DNA from 2 places in the Bacillus sp. KICET-3 genome. Region 2 is predicted to be linked to the other one. Evidence: riboswitches for the same ligand, from Rfam matches in the RefSeq annotation. Region 2 holds a riboswitch; the other holds the start of a gene.

Region 1 (7,480 bases), 490 kb from region 2:
TTTTGACCGTGTTTGTCGATTGGCCAAGCCCTTTTGCCAATTCCTCTCCCAAGCTTAAAACGGTTATCGAACGGGCGATCAAAAAGACAAGCATCAATCCGAGTGCCGCTGCGGGAACCAAAAGCTCTACGCTCGACCATTTCATGCCTGCGATACCGCCGGCATACCAAAAGCTCACATCGCGGGCTACATCAAAATGTATCGCAATGCCTGATGACAGCGCCCTGAGAAACGTTCCGACCGCCGTTCCCGCCAAGGCCAGCTTTACAGGAGTAAGGCCGCCTTTTGAAAACATTCCGACCGCAAAAACAATCGCTGCTCCCAAACCCGCCCCGGCAAATGACCAGGCCATCAGCCCGAGGGCAGAGATGCCGGGAAAACAGGCAAAAGCGACGGCTATCGCAAATGCCGAGCCGTCTGTCACGCTCATAATGTCCGGCGAAGCGAGCGGATTTCTCGTCATGCCCTGCATGATCGCGCCGGAAACGGCCAGACAAGCGCCGACAAGCATTGCACTGACCGTCCTCGGCAGCCTGAGCTCCAAAATAATTTGATGGGCCGTATTTTTTGAATCAAAGTGAAAAAGCGCGTCCCATACAGTGCCAAGCTTGATATCAGCCGCACCGAGGGCTATCGATAATGCCCCGCCGAACAACAGGATGACAAGTCCGCCCAGAAGGACAAATACGGCTCCAAGGGGACGGCTTACCAGCCGTTCTTCATGCTCCGGCTCGTCCCCGCTGGTGATCTGATGAATATTTCTGTATGACCCCAATCGATGCCATTCCTTTCCTATATCTACAATCGATAACGATTATCATTTTCATTTTATAGTATATCAGTCTCAGGCCGAATTTTTAAGAAAAAATTTATCAAATGAAAAAAAGCCCGCTGATCTTCGAAAGAAGACCGCGGGCCCATGGCTCATGACTGCCGATTCTTGCCAAACCTTTTGGCCGCAAACGGGTAGATGACAAGTCCGACAAAGAACAATCCGATTCCCAATATAAAGGTAAGTAAATCAGACGTTCCGGAGACGATCACCCATAAAGAATAAGCAAGAGCTGCCAGTGCAATGATGCCGTCGCCCAGTCTCGATCCTTTCAGCTCATCATAAGTTTCCCCTTTTAGGATGAGCTTCAGGCTGAATAGTGCTGCAATCAAATATGGGACAAGATAAGCCAGCGTCGCCGATGTCGTCAAGAACGTAAAGGCCTGGCTGATCGTTCCGGAAATCGTCGAGAATATAAAAATCTGAGACATGACATTCGTGACGATCAACGAATTGACAGGACTTCCTTTTTTGTTCGTCTTCGCAAAAAAAGCAGGAAAATCGCCAGCCTTAGCGGCTTGGTATGGAACTTCTGACCCGATCAAAATCCAGCCGAGCATGGAGCCGAACAGGGAAACGATCGCCAGAATGGCCATCACAACGCTCCCCAAGCCGCCGATAATCGCGTGCAGCACATCAACAAACGGCTTATCTGAAGCCTTCAGCTGGTCATGCGGGATAATGCCCATCGTAATGAGTGTAATAATCATATAAATGCCAAGCGCGATCAGCAGTCCCGTAATCGTAGCCCGTTTGACATCCCGCTGCGAAGAAGCGCGCCCTGATAAGATAACGGCTGACTCGATGCCGACGAACGCCCACAGCGTTGAAATCGCCGCATTATAGACCTGACCGCCAAGCCCCACGCTTTTTCCTTCAGCTTCAACAGGAAAATAAAATGATTCAAATAAAGACACCTGAAAAACGAATAATCCGGCTACAATAAACAGAACAAATCCGAGCACTTTGGAAAACGTCGCCAAAAAGTTGAGTTTTCCGGCTCCGTTTAAGCTTGTGACGAGAATGAAATGAGTGCCCCACAACAGAATCGTGCAGACGATAAATGTCAAAAGCTGTCCGAGTGTGACGGCATGCCCGCCAATCTCAAACATCTTGCGTCCATCAGTTAAAATCGGCAGGAATGTTGTCAAATAACCGGCAAGGCTCGTGATGATGGCCACATTGCTGATCCAGCTTGCCACCCAGTAGCCCCACACCATTGTAAAGCCAGCCGCGTTTCCTTTTTTCGGATCTGAGAAGAGCGCCCTTGCATAGCTTTGCGGGCCCGCTTTCAGATCCGGACGGCGGATCGATAAATGTCCGAATACGAGAGCGATCATTAAAACGCCCGCACCCGTCACAAGCCATGCCACCGTTACACCAAGCGGACTTGCCGTCTGGGCGAGCGTGCTTGGGAGCATAAAAATTCCGGAGCCGACCATATTTCCGACGACAAACGCCGTTAAAAGCCAGAAGCCCCATTTTTTTGTCTGTTCCATCTTATAATACCTCCGAGCATTTTATAAAAAATATGCCGGACCAGACCGTGAGATCAGTCAAAATAAAAAAAGCATGAACAAAAGTCCATGCCAAAACAACATACACTCTTGATCTCCGGATAGCCCTCCGCAGGGAACCCCGCGGCAGTCCTGCACTTATTCAATGCAGACCCAGCATAAAGAATGAATGGCTTCTTTATGCTTCGGCGCTGATGCCTTTTACGCATGATCACAGGCTCCAATTCAGCCTCACATGCGCGACTTATCATCCGCGCAACCTCTACCTCACTAAGAGTTAAGAGTGAGGATTTATCACATATTCACATCCGAAGGTTACCAGAGAAATTTTGATCTGTCAAAGGGAACTGATGGAAAAACGGTTGAAGCCTGCATATCAACGTAAAAGGCCGCCTGCTTCGGCAGCCTTGGCGGACGGAGCGCGCAGGTCCCCATCCATTTATGGCGATTATCGGTTATTTTTGTTTTTTCGGACCGCCTCTTGCAGAGGGTCTCCTTTTAATGCCGCCCCTGCATCTTCAAGCGCCCCCTGAACGGCGTTCTGATCTTTGGCTTTATTTTTTCCCCGATCTTTATTGAAGAAAAAACCCACATGAATCACCTCTTTAAAAATTTGGTACAATTTTAATTTGTCTTATCATCAAAAAAATATGCTGCAAGCTTTACCCATTGCATCCAGCTGCGGGATGTTTCCGTTTTCGCATATTCTTCCCGAAAAAAAAATCAAGCCCGAAAGTCGGCAGAATCAGTCTTGAAGGCCTTCAGATCTCTTGATATAGTTTTCTTTAGGAATTAGGTCTTAAAGGAGAAGCGAATATGACAGGAAAAACACACATTATGGGGGGAGTCGCTTCTTGTACGGCTGTCGCTTATTTTTATGGATATGATCCCGTATTTATGACCGCTTCAGGCGTTCTTGGCGCATTGATACCCGATATTTGCCACACGAAAAGCAAAATAGGCAGAAAGCTTCCGATTTTATCAACGCTGGTCAGTTCGATATTCGGCCACAGGACATTCACGCACAGCCTGCTTTTTTTACTGCTTACCGCATTTGCTGCACATTTATACTTTGCAAATCAGAGCATTTTGGTCGGACTGATGGCGGGAATGGCCAGCCATCTGCTGCTTGATGCGGGGACGACAAACGGCATCAAGCTTTTCTTTCCTTCATCAATCAGAATCCGCCTGCCGCTTTACATTAAAACAGGCGGCAAAGCCGAACAGGGCGTAATGGCTGCCCTCACCATTCTTTCATGTTATTTTATTGCCGTCTTAATGGCATGAACGGCGAAATTAGTTTTATTTGCCACCGAAAGTTTTTTTTAGTAATTTAAACATATGCGGGGCTAAGAATTTGTGAGGAGCTATTGATAAATGAAAGAACATTTTTTCAAAAAGCAGTGGTTTTTATGCTTATCGATTTTTTTCATGTGGATGAAGACGTATTTCATCTACAAACTGGGGTTTCACCTGCAGATTGACAATGCGCTGCAGGAGCTGATTCTGTTTTTGAACCCGCTTAGCTTTCTCATCCCCGTATTCGGCATCAGTCTTTTTTGCCGCGAAAAAACAAAGCGGCTGTTTCTAATCGCTGCAAACGTCATACTTACGGGCATTCTGATCGCAAACTGCATTTTTTACGGTTTTTATATTGATTTTATTACAATCCCCGTGTTGTTCCAGGCCAAAAACCTCGGGGGACTCGGAAGCAGTTTTCAGGAGCTGTTCAATCCTTTATTTATCGTTCTTTTCTTTGACTTGGCTTTACTCGCATGGCTGGCAAAACGCCGGAAAACAGAAGTGAAGCCGTCGCGGAAAGCCATCAAACTCTACTATACCGCAGCAGCCGGAATCGCGCTTTTTAATCTCGCCTTATCAGAACTCGATCAGCCGAAATTATTAGCCAACTCCTTTGACAGGGAAGTGCTGGTCAAGCATATCGGATTGTACCAGTTCCATCTGTTCGACGGGATTACGCAAACGTTTAATTTGACGCAAAAGGCGGTTGCGGATGAGAACAGTCTGGCGACGATCGAAAATTATACAAATGCCGACTACAGCAAGCCAAACAAAGAGATGTTCGGCACCGCTAAAGGGCGCAATGTCATTTTCGTGACGCTTGAATCGACGCAAAGCTTTGTCATCGATGAAAAAGTGAACGGAAAAGAAATCACTCCGTTTTTGAATCAATTCATTAAAAAGAGCTATTATTTTGACCACTTTTATCAGCAGACCGAACAGGGAAAAACCTCTGATTCCGAGTTTATCGTCGCCAATTCTCTTTATCCGTCGTTAAGCGGAGCTGTCTTTTTTACCAAAAGCGAAAATCAATACAATTCGATATATAAAACACTGTCGAAAAACGATTATACCTCCGCCGTATTTCATGCCAACAACAAAAAGTTCTGGAACAGGGACGTCATGTACGGCTCTCTCGGCATTGACCGCTTTTATGATGTGGATAATTTCAATGTGACAGATGATAATTCAACAGGCTGGGGACTGAAGGATAAAGAATTTTTGGCGCAGTCCGCAGATATCATGAAGGAATTGCCGCAGCCGTTTTACAGCAGCCTGATTACGCTGACCAACCACTTTCCATTCCAAATTGATGACAAGGATCGGCTGATTGATGAATATGATTCAAACAGCGAGGTGTTAAACCGCTATGTAACGACAGTGCGCTACCAGGACGAAGCACTGAAGCATTTTATCGCGAAGCTGAAAGAAAACGGGCTGTATGAACACTCGGTGATTGTCTTTATGGGGGACCACTACGGCATTTCTGAAGCACATAACGATGCACTCGCCCAATTTTTAGGAAAAAGCGAAATCACACCGTATGATACTGTCCAGCTTCAGCGTGTCCCATTGATTATCCACATCCCGGGGATTACCGACAAAAAGCCGCAAACCATTTCAGAAATAGGCGGACAAATCGATGTCAAACCGACATTGCTTCATTTGCTGGGAGTCGATACAAAAGGCATGATCCAGTTTGGAAACGATCTATTTTCTAACGAGCGAATGCCTTTCGCCGTACTAAGGAATGGAAGCTTTATTACAAACGACTATCTCTATACGAAAAATGCCTGCTACAATCAAAAAACCGGAGAGCTCCTTGAGGATGCGAAAGACAAATGCGGGTCTTTGAAAGAGAAAGCGAATGAGGAGCTTTCCCTGTCCGATAAAATCATCAATGGAGATTTGTTGAGGTTTTATAAAAAATAAGTCTGTTTCGCCCCCTCCCACAAGCATTTACTGCGGTGGGAGGGGCTGTTTAAATTTGCGGACGGTTGGGTATTATATACCGAATGTTCGATATGGCCTTGCGGATTTGCTAATCCTTCGATAATCTAATGAATAGACAATTTTGTTTCGGGTGCCGATTATTTCATGAAGTGTTATAAAATTTCTGAATAAGAAGGTTTTAAAATGAGTGAAACACAACAAAAGATAAACAAAATGCCGATTGTTGCCGTATTGATTACCGGGACTTTTATCGCCATTTTAAACCAGACGCTGCTGACGACGGCGCTGCCGCCTATCATGCGGGATTTGAACATTACCCCGGGGCTCGCCCAGTGGCTGACGACCGTTTTTATGCTTGTAAACGGGATTATGATTCCGGTTACGGCGTTTTTAATTGAAAAATTCACGACGAGAAAGCTGTTTATGGCCGCCATGTCATTATTTACGGCAGGAACCCTGATCTGCGCATTATCGTTCAGCTTTCCCGCTTTAATTGTTGGACGAATCGTACAGGCGGCCGGCGCGGGGATCATGATGCCTTTAATGCAGACAGTGCTTCTGCTGATCTTTCCAAAGGAAAAACGCGGCTCAGCGATGGGGATGGTCGGTCTTGTCATCGCCTTTGCCCCGGCGCTCGGACCGACGCTATCGGGCTGGATCGTCGACCGTTATCCGTGGGAAGTATTGTTTTATCTTCTTCTGCCGTTCGCAATTATTGATATGATCATCGCCTCGTTTATTTTGAAAAATGTGACAGAACAAACATCGCCCAAGATGGATGTGCCTTCGATCATTTTGTCTTCTTTTGGATTCGGCGGCATTCTTTACGGGTTCAGCAGCGCAGGCGTCGACGGCTGGACCGGCCCGGATGTGCTGGCCGGATTTGCGATTGGTGCCGTCACCCTGTTTTGGTTTATATGGAGGCAGCTCCATTTAAAAGAGCCGATTTTGGAATTCAGGGTATTTAAATATCCGATGTTCACGCTTGCCACGGTCATCGGCATGGTCGTCTTTATGGCGATGATCGGGGCTGCGACAATCGTTCCGATCTACATGCAGGATATGCGCCATTTCACCGCAATGGAATCAGGGATGATGCTTTTTCCGGGAGCTGTTGTCATGGGCTTGATGTCGCCGATTACCGGAAGAATTTTCGATAAAATCGGGGCGCGGGTGTTAAGCATTACCGGTTTGACGACCATTTTCGTTACGACGCTGCTGTTGACACACCTGTCAGAGGCGACTCCTTTCGCATACCTGTCGACCGTCTATGCGTTTCGAATGGTCGGAATGGGAATGGTGTTAATGCCGGTGACGACAGCCGGGCTGAACCAGCTTCCGCGCCACCTGATACCGCATGGCACAGCCATGAACAATACGATGAGGCAAATGTCCGGTTCAATCGGAACGGCGATTCTGATCACAATCATGACGCAGCGGGCTTTAGCTGATCCGGCGGGCCCAGGCTCGGAAACAGCGATGATCCACGGCGTCAATCTGGCCTTTATGACCGCGGCCGGTTTATCAGGCGTCGGATTGGTCCTCGCATTCTTTATTAAACATAATCGCCGCGGACCGCTGAATGACCGCAGACGTAAACCGGCCAAAAGCCGCCTCGTGTTGCACGAAGAATAGACAAAATCCCGGGTTCATGACAAGAACCCGGGATTTTGTTTGCGATTTTATTCGAAGCCGTTTGTCATCGTTTCAGGATCAGGACCTACGCGCTCGTCTTTGTTGAGGGCGTCGATTTTTTCCATATCTTCTTTGGATAGTTCAAAGTCGAAGATATCGGCGTTTTCGATAATTCTGTGTTCCTTGATTGATTTCGGAATCGTAACGACTTCACTTTGCAGATCCCACCGCAAAATGATTT
Region 2 (8,804 bases):
AACCCGTACGACGAATACGCGATTGAAGAAGCGCTCCAATTAAAGGAGAAGCACGGCGGCGAGATTACGGTCGTCACCGTCGGTGAAGAGGAAGCTGAAAAAGAGCTTAGAACAGCCCTTGCGATGGGGTGCGACAAAGCCGTTTTGATCAATATTGAAGACGACCTGGAAGACGCCGACCAATATACAGCATCAGTCATCCTTTATCATTATTTGAAAGACAGGGAATACGACATCATTCTCGGCGGAAATGTGGCGATTGACGGCGGATCGGGCCAGGTTGCGCCGCGGTTGGCCGAGCTGCTTGGCATTCCGTGCGTCACAACGATCACAAAGCTGACGGTAAACGGCAGCGATGTTGAAGCGGAACGCGATGCAGAGGGGGATCTTGAAGTGGTTCAGACGTCACTTCCGCTTGTCGCAACCGCCCAGCAGGGCTTAAATGAACCGCGCTATCCTTCGCTTCCGGGGATTATGAAAGCGAAGAAAAAGCCTCTTGATGAACTTGAGCTTGACGACCTCGATATTGACGAAGAAGATGTTGCCGCGAAAACAAAGACGATCGAACGCTTTCTGCCTCCGCAAAAAGAAGCCGGCAAAATCCTTGCGGGAGAACCGGAGCAGCAGGCGGCAGACCTTGTGTCGCTGCTGAGAAGCGAAGCCAAAGTGATTTGAGGCGAAAAAGGGAAAGCCAAAACACGGTCATCAAAATACAGGGGGAAATGGGTATGAGCAAAAAAGTTATCGTATTGGGAGAATGCCGGGACGGCTCATTAAGAAATGTCACCTTTGAAGCGATCGCCGCGGGGAAAACGATTGCCGAAGGAGGAGAGGTGATCGGGGTTCTGATCGGTGAAAGCGTTTCACAATATGCGTCCGAACTGATTCAGCACGGCGCTGATAAGGTGCTGACGGCCGAGGATCAGATGCTCAAGCATTACACATCGGACGGCTATGCGCAAGCATTTTTGCCGATCCTCGAAAAAGAAAACCCTGATGCCATCATCGCCGGACATACATCAATGGGAAAAGACTTTACTCCGAAGCTTGCGGCCCGCTTAGGGACGGGGCTGATCTCAGATGCCATCGACGTCAGCGTGGCTGGGGGGAATGTCGTCTTTACGAGGCCGATCTATTCAGGGAAAGCGTTTGAAAAGATCATTTCTGAAGACGAAACGATTTTCGCGACGATCAGGCCGAACAACATTGCACCGCTCGCTCAGGACGAAAGCCGGACGGGCGCGGTCGAAAGCATGCCGGTCAATATAACAGACATCAGAACGATCATTAAAGACGTGGTGAAAAAAACATCCGAAGGCGTCGATTTATCCGAAGCGAAAATCATCGTCGCCGGCGGACGCGGGGTGAAAAGCGCTGACGGCTTCAAGCCGCTGCAGGAACTGGCGGATGTGCTCGGGGGTGCAGTCGGGGCTTCAAGGGGGGCGTGTGATGCAGATTACTGCGATTATTCCCTGCAAATCGGCCAAACCGGGAAAGTCGTGACACCGGATCTTTATATCGCCTGCGGGATCTCGGGAGCGATTCAGCATCTCGCCGGGATGTCAAACAGCAAAATCATCGTCGCCATCAACAAAGATCCTGAAGCTGATATTTTCAAGATTGCAGACTACGGCATTGTCGGAGATTTGTTTGAAATCGTCCCTCTTTTGACTGAAGAATTTAAAAAGCTGAGCGTCAGCACTTGAAAAAACCGGCCGGCAAGGCCGGTTTTTTGTTAGGCACATTCACCATCAGCCGGAAATAAAATGGGGTATCCCGCATTTTTGCCAGCAGCTGAAAATCAGTATGTCTAAAACTCTGCGGATAGGGAAACGTATACTCAAGCATTATGTTAGCGTGAACCAAAGGGAGATGCTATACTAAAAAGCATAATTTCACAATTGGAGGAATGAAAGAATGGCTATCGTAAAAGCAACTGATCAAACATTTTCATCTGAAACAAGTGAAGGCGTCGTTCTCGCCGATTTTTGGGCTCCTTGGTGCGGACCATGCAAAATGATCGCTCCTGTACTTGAAGAGCTGGATCAGGAAATGGGCGACAAACTGAAAATCGTAAAAATCGATGTTGACGAAAACCAGGAAACAGCCGGCAAATACGGTGTGATGAGCATCCCGACTCTTCTCATATTCAAGGACGGCGAAGTTGTTGAAACATCCGTCGGCTTTAAGCCAAAAGAAGCGCTTGAAGAGCTTGTCAACAAACATTTGTAAGATATAAACGGAGAAAAAGGCGATTCCAGAGGGATCGCTTTTTTCATATGGATATGCCGATTTTCTCCCAGGTGAGGCCTCCAATTGTGGAGAACATGTGGTCGGTCATGATAAACTGAAAGTATGAAAAACGCCGAAACAAGGAAGGATTTTTGATGAATAAAACAATCAAAGAAAAGCTTGCCCTTCTTCCCGATCAGCCGGGCTGCTATCTAATGAAAGACAGGCAGCAGACCGTGATCTACGTGGGGAAAGCAAAAATATTAAAAAACAGGGTCCGCTCCTATTTCAGCGGCTCCCACGATGCGAAAACACAGAGGCTCGTCAGTGAAATCGAAGACTTTGAATACATTGTCACTTCATCAAATATCGAAGCGCTCATTCTCGAAATGAACTTAATCAAAAAATATGATCCGAAATATAATGTAATGCTCAAGGATGATAAAAGCTATCCTTTTATCAAAATAACGAATGAACGGCATCCAAAACTGATCGTCACGCGGAAGGTCAAAAAAGACAAAGGCCGCTATTTCGGCCCATACCCGAATGTGCAAGCCGCAAGGGAGACGAAAAAACTGCTCGACCGCCTTTACCCGCTGAGGAAATGCGCGAAGCTGCCTGACCGCGTCTGTCTGTACTATCATCTCGGCCAGTGTCTGGCGCCGTGTGTCTATGACGTGACTGAGGAGACGAACAGAGAGCTGACTGAAGACATTACCCGTTTTTTAAAGGGCGGCTATAAAGAGGTCAAAAAAGAACTTGAAGAGAAGATGCTCGAAGCCTCGGAAAACCTGCAGTTTGAAAGGGCGAAGGAATACCGCGATCAGATTGCCCATATCGAGTCAACGATGGAAAAACAAAAAATGATGCTGAATGATATGGTGGACCGCGATGTATTTGCCTACTCGTATGACAAAGGCTGGATGTGCGTTCAGGTCTTTTTCATCAGACAGGGAAAACTGATTGAAAGGGATGTCAGCATGTTCCCTTTATACAGGGAAGCGGATGAGGAATTTTTAACGTTCATCGGCCAGTTCTATTCCAAAAACAATCATTTTCTTCCGAAGGAAATTTTGGTGCCTGACAGCGTCGATAAAGACATGATTGAGGAGTTTTTGGATGTAAACGTCCGCCAGCCGAAAAGGGGGGCGAAGAAAGATCTGCTTCTCCTTGCCCATAAAAACGCGAAGCTCGCCTTGAAAGAGAAATTTTCGCTGATCGAACGAGATGAAGAGCGGACGATCGGCGCGATTGAAAAACTGGGCAAAGCGCTGGGCATCTATACGCCGTACAGAATTGAAGCGTTCGACAATTCCAATATTCAAGGAACAAACCCCGTTTCTGCCATGGTCGTATTTCTTGACGGAAAGCCAAACAAAAAAGAATACCGCAAATATAAAATTAAAACGGTCGAAGGACCTGACGACTACGGATCAATGCGTGAAGTGGTCAGAAGGAGATACACAAGGGTGCTGAAAGAAAACCTGCCGCTGCCCGATTTGATTTTGATTGACGGAGGGAAAGGCCAGGTTTCAGCTGCCGTCGACGTACTTGAAAATGAGCTCAACCTCGATATTCCGGTCGCCGGTCTGGTAAAAGACGACAAGCACAGAACATCGAACCTTCTGATCGGCGATCCGCTTGAAATCGTTCAGCTTGAACGGAACAGCCAGGAATTTTATTTGCTTCAGCGCATTCAGGATGAGGTGCACAGGTTTGCCATCAGCTTTCACAGGCAGCTGAGGGGAAAAAGCGCTTTCCAATCGGTGCTTGACGGAATTCCGGGTGTCGGCGAGCAGCGGAAAAAGCTGCTGCTAAAACAATTCGGCTCCGTCAAAAAAATGAAGGAAGCAAGCGTGGAAGACATTCAAAAAGCCGGCATTCCGCTGAAGACGGCGCAATTGATTTTCGAGGCGCTGAAAAAATAACATTGACTTTTTACAGGAATCTGATAGAATTTGTACTAATTTCATAATAAGATCGTGTTATATGGTGAAGATAGAGGTGCGAACTTCAAGAGTAAGCTTTCTGAGAAAGATGGATTTCGATGAAGAAAGCTGAAAGGGGAGCGTCGCCGAAGCGGGTAAAACTCCATTCGTTTTACATGCTGGCTTTACATTGAATAAATGTGAGGCTGTCAAGAAATTCGCTTTCTTGGAGAGCTATCTCGTTGTTTAGGATCATCGGCATTTTTGGTTGATTAAAAGCAATGAGGGAATTCTCTCATTGCTTTTTTGTTTTTTAACGCCGATCCAGCTTTCTTCTTCATACATAAGAAAACACGACTGAAAACAAAAAGGGTGGTAAATATGGGTCTCATCGTCCAAAAATTTGGCGGAACGTCAGTAGGATCAGTGGAAAAAATATTGAATGCCGCAAACCGCGCCATTGAAGAAAAAAAGCGGGGGCATAACGTCATTGTCGTTGTTTCCGCCATGGGAAAATCGACGGATTCCCTCGTCAGTCTTGCCAAAGAAATCACCGAGCAGCCGAGCCGCAGGGAAATGGACATGTTGCTTTCAACCGGAGAACAGGTGACGATTTCCCTCTTGACAATGGCTTTGCAGGAAAAAGGATATGATGCCGTTTCATATACCGGCTGGCAGGCGGGCATCCAAACCGAAAATATTCACAGCAACGCAAGGGTCGCCGATATCGAGACAACCAGGCTGAAAGAGCGGTTGAAAGAAGGGAAAATCGTCGTTGTCGCCGGGTTTCAGGGGATCACAGACGGCGGGGAAATCACCACGCTCGGAAGGGGAGGCTCCGATACGACGGCGGTTGCGCTTGCTGCCGCTTTAAAAGCTGATAAATGCGACATATACACAGACGTGCCAGGCGTTTTCACGACAGACCCCCGCTATGTCAAGACAGCGAGAAAGCTTGCCGGAATCTCCTACGACGAAATGCTTGAGCTCGCTAATCTTGGCGCGGGCGTGCTTCATCCGAGAGCCGTTGAATTCGCGAAAAACTATCAGGTCCCGTTAGAGGTCCGTTCAAGCACCGAAAAAGAAGCCGGAACATTAATCGAGGAGGAATCATCAATGGAAGAAAATTTAGTCGTAAGAGGGATTGCGTTTGAAGATCAAATTACCCGCGTCACGGTGTGCGGCCTCTCAAGCGGTCTGACAACGCTGTCGACGATTTTCACAACGCTCGCCAAACAAAATATCAATGTGGATATCATCATTCAATCCGTCACAAGCACGAGCAAAACGTCGATATCCTTCTCCGTGAAAACGGAAGACTTGTCAAGAACTGTGGAGGTTTTGGAAGAATACAAAGACGCGCTCGACTACGAACAGATTGAGACGGAAAACAGGCTTGCCAAAGTATCCATCGTTGGGTCCGGCATGATCTCCAACCCGGGCGTGGCCGCTGAAATGTTCGCCGTGCTTGCCGAAAAAAACATCCAGGTCAAAATGGTCAGCACGTCTGAGATCAAAGTCTCCACCGTGATCAATGAAAACGATATGGTGAAAGCGGTCGAAGCGTTGCATGATGCTTTTGAATTGTCGAAAGTCAGTATTCCCGCCAATTAAAACATCCTAGAGGGGCTCCTCTAGGATGTCTTTCTTTTATTAATAACAGGGAGTTCGGAATTTGTGCCATCATGACCATAGATTTGAATCTTATTTATGATAATATCGCTGAAATCCTATAGATCTATTGGCCCGTTCATGGGAATATCGGAATTTCGACAGTCGGCGGGGCGTGTTTTTATAAGAAAAAAATAAAGGCAGACCGGTTTATGAGGAGGTCGATTCACAAGCTTTTTGTCGGTGTCGGATAAAGCGGAAAAGCAGTATGACTATTGGCTGAAGGAATGAAGGGATGGGCTCCAAAAAGTGAAGGCGGATTCAAAGCCTTTTGACCTTATTGCAAAAGGGCTGCCGGTCATGTCATGCAGCCCTTTTTGATCAAGCCGGATCTTTGAAATCCCATTTCACCGTTAACACGACTTTTCCGGCTCTTTTTTTGACTTGTTCATACGATTCGGCAATATGCTCGTTCATCAGCTGGATTTGTTCGGCGATAAACCCGGCTTCAAGCTGAAAGCAGGGTTCTTTTTGAAATTTGAGACGATTGGAGACCAGCGGGCCTTCAAGTTCAAATTCAAGTTCCTGTTTTTTTGAATGAACCATCGTGAGCGTTCCCCATCCTGCATCATGAAAAAACGCAGGGATGTCTTCCCATGATTCCAGCGGAAACTTCCGGGCGAGGTTTTTCCCGGCCCAATACATCATGTCGGCATAGTCTTGTCCCAGCATATCCGGAAGAACCACTTCCCTGATTAATTCATAGGCATATGCGGAGACTTCCAGCTCTTTTAATTGCGCTAAGTTTGCTTCATATTTGTTCATATCCAATGTCTCCCCTCTTTCCTTCGTTTATTATAGCTTAAATGGGGGGGAAGATTACAGCGCGGACATGCAATTTCAAAAGAAAAAAATCTGATATATTTATATTTTAATAAAATAAAAATTTCTGAAATTTCGTGAGATGTTAGAAAATTTCAATTTATGTACGCGTTTTCTTGACGCTTTTTTCTCATAGGAGTAAAATGAAATTGTCATAAAAACTTAACAAAGTGCGATATTTGAAACAGGACGGGGGATAGGAGACCTTTCAATTTTACTGCACTTATCAACTAGGGGGTAAAGCAATGGCCGGGAACAGAGAGTTTGTGTATCGAAGACTGCATTCTTTGCTTGGCGTCATACCGGTGGGCATATTTCTCATCCAGCATTTGGTTGTCAATCACTTTGCGGCAAGCGGAGAAGAGGCGTTTAACAACGCCGCTCATTTTATGGAGAACCTGCCGTTCAGGTACGCGTTGGAAATCTTCGTGATTTTCCTTCCGCTGATTTATCATGCTGTTTATGGTGTATACATAGCGTTTACGGCGAAAAATAATGCGAACAGATTCGGCTACTTTAGAAACTGGATGTTTATTCTGCAGCGGGTTACAGGAATCATCACCTTAATTTTTGTCAGCTGGCATGTCTGGCAAACGCGGATTGCCGCCCAAATGGGGGCAGAGGTAAACTTTGACATGATGGCTGATATTCTGAGCTCCCCGATCATGCTCGGCTTTTACATTGTAGGTGTCCTCTCAACGATCTTCCACTTTTCAAACGGTTTATGGTCGTTTGCTGTCACTTGGGGAATTACGGTTTCTCCGCGTTCACAGCGAATTTCCACGTTTGTGACAATGGGAGTCTTTGTTGTGCTGTCCTATGTAGGGCTGAGAGCGATTTTGGCATTTGTGTAAAAGAACTAGATTACTAGAGGGAGTGGGGCTGGCATGAGCAACTCAAGCATTATCGTCGTCGGCGGAGGACTTGCGGGTCTGATGGCGACCATTAAAGCTGCGGAAGCAGGAACAAGTGTAAAACTATTTTCAATCGTTCCGGTGAAACGGTCGCATTCAGTATGTGCGCAGGGCGGAATCAACGGAGCGGTTAATACGAAAGGTGAAGGAGACTCCCCTTGGGAGCATTTTGACGATACGGTTTACGGCGGGGACTTTTTGGCAAACCAGCCGCCGGTAAAAGCGATGTGCGAGGCTGCGCCATCGATCATTCATCTGCTCGACCGCATGGGGGTCATGTTCAACAGGACACCGGAAGGGCTGCTCGATTTCCGCCGCTTCGGAGGAACGCAGCATCACAGAACGGCGTATGCCGGGGCAACGACAGGTCAGCAGCTTCTTTATGCGCTTGATGAGCAGGTCCGCCGCTTTGAAGTTGCGGGGCTTGTTTCCAAATATGAAGGCTGGGAATTTCTTGGCGCCGTACTTGATGATGATCGGAAGTGCCGCGGCATCGTCGCGCAAAATTTGACGACAATGGAAATTGAATCGTTCCGTTCGGACGCCGTCATCATGGCGACCGGCGGACCGGGAATCATCTTCGGAAAATCGACGAACTCCATGATCAATACAGGATCAGCGGCTTCAATCGTCTACCAGCAGGGCGCATATTATGCGAACGGTGAATTCATCCAAATCCACCCGACGGCCATCCCGGGTGATGACAAGCTGAGGCTGATGAGTGAATCGGCGCGTGGCGAAGGCGGCCGGGTCTGGACCTATAAAGACGGGAAACCTTGGTACTTTCTTGAGGAAAAATATCCGGCATACGGAAACCTTGTCCCGCGTGATATCGCGACTCGCGAAATTTTCGATGTCTGCGTCAGACAGAAGCTCGGAATCAACGGCGAAAACATGGTGTATCTCGATCTTTCTCATAAAGATCCGAAAGAGCTTGATATCAAGCTTGGCGGCATTATTGAAATCTATGAAAAATTCATGGGGGACGACCCCCGCAAGCTGCCGATGAAAATTTTCCCTGCGGTTCACTACTCAATGGGCGGACTTTGGGTCAACTACGACCAAATGACAAACATTCCGGGGCTGTTTGCCGCAGGCGAATGCGATTACTCCATGCACGGCGGAAACCGTCTTGGCGCGAATTCGCTCTTGTCCGCGATCTACGGCGGAATGGTGGCCGGGCCTAAAGCCGTTGAATACATTCAAGGGCTTGAAACATCCGCAGAGGACTTATCTT

The links. Region 2 has a riboswitch for lysine ahead of R5H20_RS16935 (aspartate kinase). Riboswitches for the same ligand answer to the same signal wherever they lie in the genome.
Region 1: linked by a shared signal. The riboswitch ahead of R5H20_RS19545 (amino acid permease) and the one ahead of R5H20_RS16935 (aspartate kinase) in region 2 are both predicted to bind lysine.

Annotation. Positions count from the first base shown of each region.
Region 1 covers NZ_CP137345.1:3,807,754-3,815,233, forward strand. The annotation lists gene R5H20_RS19540 (FecCD family ABC transporter permease) at 1-775, opposite strand, end outside; gene R5H20_RS19545 (amino acid permease) at 925-2,331, opposite strand; lysine riboswitch at 2,444-2,622, opposite strand; gene sspJ (small acid-soluble spore protein SspJ) at 2,798-2,941, opposite strand; gene R5H20_RS19555 (metal-dependent hydrolase) at 3,166-3,636, shown strand; gene R5H20_RS19560 (LTA synthase family protein) at 3,727-5,583, shown strand; gene R5H20_RS19565 (MDR family MFS transporter) at 5,788-7,239, shown strand; gene R5H20_RS19570 (aldo/keto reductase) at 7,287-7,480, opposite strand, start outside.
Region 2 covers NZ_CP137345.1:3,312,908-3,321,711, reverse strand. The annotation lists gene R5H20_RS16955 (electron transfer flavoprotein subunit beta/FixA family protein) at 1-675, shown strand, start outside; gene R5H20_RS16950 (electron transfer flavoprotein subunit alpha/FixB family protein) at 729-1,706, shown strand; gene trxA (thioredoxin) at 1,918-2,232, shown strand; gene uvrC (excinuclease ABC subunit UvrC) at 2,388-4,160, shown strand; lysine riboswitch at 4,224-4,405, shown strand; gene R5H20_RS16935 (aspartate kinase) at 4,542-5,774, shown strand; gene R5H20_RS16930 (YslB family protein) at 6,153-6,596, opposite strand; gene R5H20_RS16925 (succinate dehydrogenase cytochrome b558 subunit) at 6,899-7,507, shown strand; gene sdhA (succinate dehydrogenase flavoprotein subunit) at 7,541-8,804, shown strand, end outside.